One region of the Bradyrhizobium sp. HKCCYLS2038 genome, then DNA from elsewhere that is predicted to be linked to it. Evidence: predicted binding sites of a transcription regulator. Region 1 holds the regulator's gene; the other holds the start of a gene.
The links. Region 1 encodes PhoB, which activates phosphate uptake and scavenging genes when phosphate is short. Its sites were predicted from a motif close to TGTCATNNANCTGTCAT; they were not measured.

Region 1 (2,393 bases):
GACGCCGTTCCCGATGACGATCTACGAGAACATCGCCTTCGGCATCCGCCTCTATGAGAAGATCTCGAAGTCCGAGATGGACGACCGGGTCGAGAAGGCGCTGCGCGGCGGCGCGCTGTGGAACGAGGTCAAGGACAAGCTCAACGCGTCGGGCCTGTCGCTGTCCGGCGGCCAGCAGCAGCGCCTGTGCATCGCCCGCACCGTGGCGGTTCGGCCGGAGGTGATCCTGTTCGACGAGCCGTGCTCGGCGCTCGATCCGATCTCGACCGCCAAGGTCGAGGAGCTGATCCAGGAGCTCGCCGAGAACTACACGATCGCGATCGTCACCCATAACATGCAGCAGGCGGCGCGCGTCTCCGACAAGACCGCCTTCATGTATCTCGGCGAACTGATCGAGTTCGACGACACCAACAAGATCTTCACCTCGCCGAGCGATCGGCGGACCCAGGATTACATCACCGGCCGGTTCGGCTGACGCCGACGCATTGCTTTCAGGAGATCATCATGGCCAGTGAACATACCGCCAAGGCATTCGACAGCGACCTGCAGGATCTGACCCGCCTCGTCTCCGAGATGGGCGGCCTCGCCGAGCGTCTGATCGTCGATTCCGTCGATGCACTGGTGCGGCGCGACGTGGCGCTCGGGCAGAAGGTCGTCACCGCGGATGCCGAGGTCGACCGTCTGCAGCGGCTGATCGAGGAGCGCGCCGTGCTCACCATCGCGCGCCGCCAGCCGATGGCGGTCGATTTGCGCGAGATCGTCGGCGCCATGCGCGTCGCGACCGATCTCGAGCGGATCGGCGACCTCGCCAAGAACATCGGCAAGCGCGTCGCGGCGCTGGAGAGCGATTTCCATCCGCTCAAGCTGATCCGCGGCCTGGAGCACATGACCGATCTGGTGCAGTCGCAGGTCAAGTCGGTGCTGGATGCCTATGCCGCGCATGATCTGCCGGCGGCAATGGCGGTGTGGAAGGGCGACGAGGAGGTCGACGCCATCTGCACCTCGCTGTTCCGCGAGCTTCTCACCTACATGATGGAGGATCCGCGCAACATCTCGTTCTGCATCCATCTGATGTTCTGCGCCAAGAACATCGAGCGGATCGGCGATCACGCGACCAATATCGCGGAGACCGTGTTCTACATGATCGAGGGCCAGGCGATCGTCGACAAGCGTCCGAAGGGCGACATGACGAGCTTCACGGCGACGATCCCCGGCAACTGAGAAAGACCCGTTCGACATGACCGCGCGCATTCTGGTGGTGGAAGACGAAGAGGCGCTGACCACGCTCCTGCGCTATAATCTCGAGACCGAGGGCTACGAGGTCGAGACGGTGGGGCGCGGCGACGAGGCCGATACGCGGCTGAAGGAGCGCATTCCCGATCTCGTCGTGCTCGACTGGATGTTGCCGGGCCTGTCCGGCATCGAGCTGTGCCGGCGGCTGCGGGCGCGGTCCGAGACCAAGCAGCTGCCGATCATCATGCTGACGGCGCGCGGCGAGGAGAGCGAGCGCGTGCGCGGGCTCGCGACCGGCGCCGACGACTACATCGTCAAGCCGTTCTCGGTGCCCGAGCTGCTGGCGCGGGTGAAGGGCCTGCTGCGCCGGGCGATCCCGGAGCGGCTCGCGACGATCCTGTCCTATGGCGACATCGAGCTCGACCGCGAGAAGCGCCGCGTCGCGCGATCGGGACGGCCGATCGATCTCGGCCCGACCGAGTACCGGCTGCTCGAATTTTTCCTGGAGCATCCCGGTCGCGTGTTCAGCCGCGAGCAGTTGCTCGACAGCGTGTGGGGCCGCGACATCTATATCGACGAGCGCACCGTCGACGTTCATATCGGCCGCCTGCGCAAGCTGCTCAATCCCGGCCGCGAGCAGGACCCGATCCGCACCGTGCGCGGCGCCGGCTATGCGCTCGACGACCGCTTCGCCAAATCCGAGCAGGCGTGAGCGGCGGACCGGCCTGATGGCCGGCAGCATTAAGCATTAAGGAGTTCATCGTCCGCTTTCCGCCACGCCGCCGCCGTCTTGATCATCTTGGCTGGACGACCCATCTCGGTGTTGCCAGTCGCAGCGGACGCCCTTGATCAAGCCCCTCATCATCATTCTTTCCGTGCTGCTCGGTGCAGTCACGAGCGCCTCGGCCGCCGAGCTCGAGGACGCCGTCGCAGCCGCGGCGAATGGACAGTCCGCGTCGGCGCTACGCCGTCTGCAGCCGCTCGCCGCCAAAGGCGATGCGCGGGCGCAGTTCGACCTCGGCTTCATGACTGCCTTCGGCTGGGGCGTGCCGCGCAATCCGACCGAGGCGCTGGTCTGGTACCGCAAGGCTGCCGATCAGGGGCTCGCCGTCGCACAGCACTATCTCGGCATCGCCTATTTCAACGGTGAGGGCGCCGCC
Region 2 (2,393 bases), on a different contig from region 1:
TCGATGCGGCGCGCCGCGAGCAATCGGCTGATTTCGTCCTCGTCGTCGAGATTGAAGGTCTCGTGGCGCAGATGGAAGCGCGTATCGGCCGCAAGCCTGGGCCGCAGGCTTTCGATCGCTTCGAGCAGCTGACGCGCATTGCCCGCGCTGCGCAGGCCGGGTTCCCACGACCAGGTCGTGGCGTGGAAAACCGTGGTGATGCCGTTGCTGATCGCCTGGCGGTCGCTGTCGACGAGCGCGACGTCAATCGGGAAATCGACGCCGGCGCGCGGCATCATCTGGCGCTCGAACGCATCGCCGTGGATGTCGACGATCCCGGGAAGCACCGTGAGGCCGGATGCGTCCAGATCGAGATCTGCGCCTCGTGTCGCGCCATCGAGGCCGGCGATCACGCCGTTCGATATTTGCAGCGATGTGTCGGCAAGGTCGGAGCCGATCAGGCAGCGGCCGGAGAAGATGGAAATGTTGGTCATTGGGCGGCACTTTGCCGCACGAGGCGCCCGCCGTCGAGAGCTTCGTATTTGTCCAGGAACGCGCCGATCGCCAGCCCGCGGAAATCCGGCAGGGCCGCGCGAAGCGCGTCATGGGTCCAATCCCACCAAGAGAGCGCGACGAGGCGCTGCTCGATGTCGATCGGAAAGCGGCGCTTGATCACGCGTGCTGGATTGCCGGCGACGATGGTGTAGGGGGCCACGTTCTTGGTGACGACGGCACCCGCCGCCACCACGGCGCCGGTGCCGATGTTGCGCCCCGGCAGCACGATCGCGCCATGGCCGATCCAGACGTCATGACCGATATCGACATGATGCTGCCTGCGCCAAGCGAAGAACTCGGTGTCGTCGGCCTCACCTTCGAAATAGGCGCTGGCGCGATAGGTGAAGTGGGCTTGGGTCGCGCGATGCATCGGATGGTTGCCGGGATTGATGCGGGTCATCGCTGCAATCGAACAGAACTTGCCGATCGTCGTGTAGGTGATCTGGGCGTCGTTGACGACATAGGAGTAGTCGCCCATCGTCACCTCGTGGAGAATGGTGCGAGCACCGACCTCGCAATAGGCGCCGAGGCGCGTTTCGTGGAGTTTTGCGCTGGCATCGACGGTGGGCTCAGTGGAAAGCGATTTGCCGGCCATGTCTGGATCTGTTCCTTGGAAATCGACAACAAGGTCTAAGGTGCTCGTCATGACAGTTGCGTGACACGAGAGTGACAGCGCCGCCGTCGGTGTGGATGAGGGAGCCGGCGTAAGCAGACTGTCATATAACTGTTGAGTCCAGCCGCTAGCGATGGGGCAAAGAGAGGCGTCTGGAGAATTCCATGCTGGTGGTCAATGGTCTGACGTGCCGTTTCGGCACGAAAGCCGCGGTCGACAATGCGTCCTTTTCGGTGGTGCCCGGCAGCTTCGTCGGTGTGATCGGACGCTCCGGTGCCGGAAAATCGACCCTGTTGCGCGCCATCAACCGGCTCAGCCCGGTCAGCTCCGGACAAGTTCTGTTCGGGCATCTCGATGTGACGGCGCTGCGCGGCCGTGAGCTGCGCAAGTGGCGCGCCCGCTCGGCGATGATCTTCCAGCAGTTCAACCTGGTTGGCCGGCTCGACGTGCTCACCAACGTCCTGATGGGCCGGCTTGCCGAGATTCCGTCTTGGCGCTCGCTCGCGCAGCTGTGGCCTGCCGAGGATGTTGCGCTCGCGCTGTCTGCGCTCGAGCAGTTCGACATGGCGTCGCTTGCTGCGCAGCGCGCCGATCAACTCTCGGGCGGACAGCAGCAGCGCGTCGCGATCGCGCGGGCGCTGGTGCAGAATCCCGAGATCATCCTCGCCGACGAGCCGATCGCCTCGCTCGATCCCCGCAACACCCGGATCGTGATGGATGCGCTGCTGCGAATCAACAAGCATTTCGGAATCACCGTGGTCTGCAACCTGCATTCGCTCGATCTGGCGCGCAGCTATTGCGATCGCTTTATCGGCATGGCCGCTGGACGGATCGTTTTCGACGATTTGCCCGCCGCGCTGACCGCGCAGATCGCGCGCGAGCTCTACGATCTCGAGGCCGACGACGTCATGGATAGCGTCCGGCCCGTGCCGCCCGTAACCGTTCCGGCTTTCGGCGAAGCCGCCGTGGCCTGAGGCGTGAGTCACGCTGATTTCAGCCGTCGCATCTCGTGGCGGCCCAACCCTACGACAGCAACAAGAGGATTTGCCATGATCAATCGTCGCGTCATCCTGGCGGGCGTTGCCGCGCTTGCCTTCGCCGGTTCGGCCTCGGCCGAGGATTGGAAGGCCAAATATCCGGAGCTGACCTTCGCGGTCATCCCGGCCGAGAACGCTTCGGGCGTCACCGAGCGCTGGACGCCGTTCGTCAACTACCTGTCCAAGGAGCTCGGCACCAAGGTGACGCT

Region 2: a site for PhoB is predicted at 1,179-1,195, ahead of phnC (phosphonate ABC transporter ATP-binding protein). Genes of this name have one in related genera too.

The regions. Positions count from the first base shown of each region.
Region 1 covers NZ_JBNPTM010000006.1:29,882-32,274, reverse strand. The annotation lists gene pstB (phosphate ABC transporter ATP-binding protein PstB) at 1-475, shown strand, start outside; gene phoU (phosphate signaling complex protein PhoU) at 505-1,221, shown strand; gene phoB (phosphate regulon transcriptional regulator PhoB) at 1,238-1,945, shown strand; gene ACQR1I_RS25285 (trypsin-like serine protease) at 2,079-2,393, shown strand, end outside.
Region 2 covers NZ_JBNPTM010000001.1:1,904,079-1,906,471, forward strand. The annotation lists gene ACQR1I_RS08420 (alpha-D-ribose 1-methylphosphonate 5-triphosphate diphosphatase) at 1-473, opposite strand, end outside; gene ACQR1I_RS08425 (chloramphenicol acetyltransferase) at 470-1,129, opposite strand; gene phnC (phosphonate ABC transporter ATP-binding protein) at 1,312-2,121, shown strand; gene phnD (phosphonate ABC transporter substrate-binding protein) at 2,197-2,393, shown strand, end outside.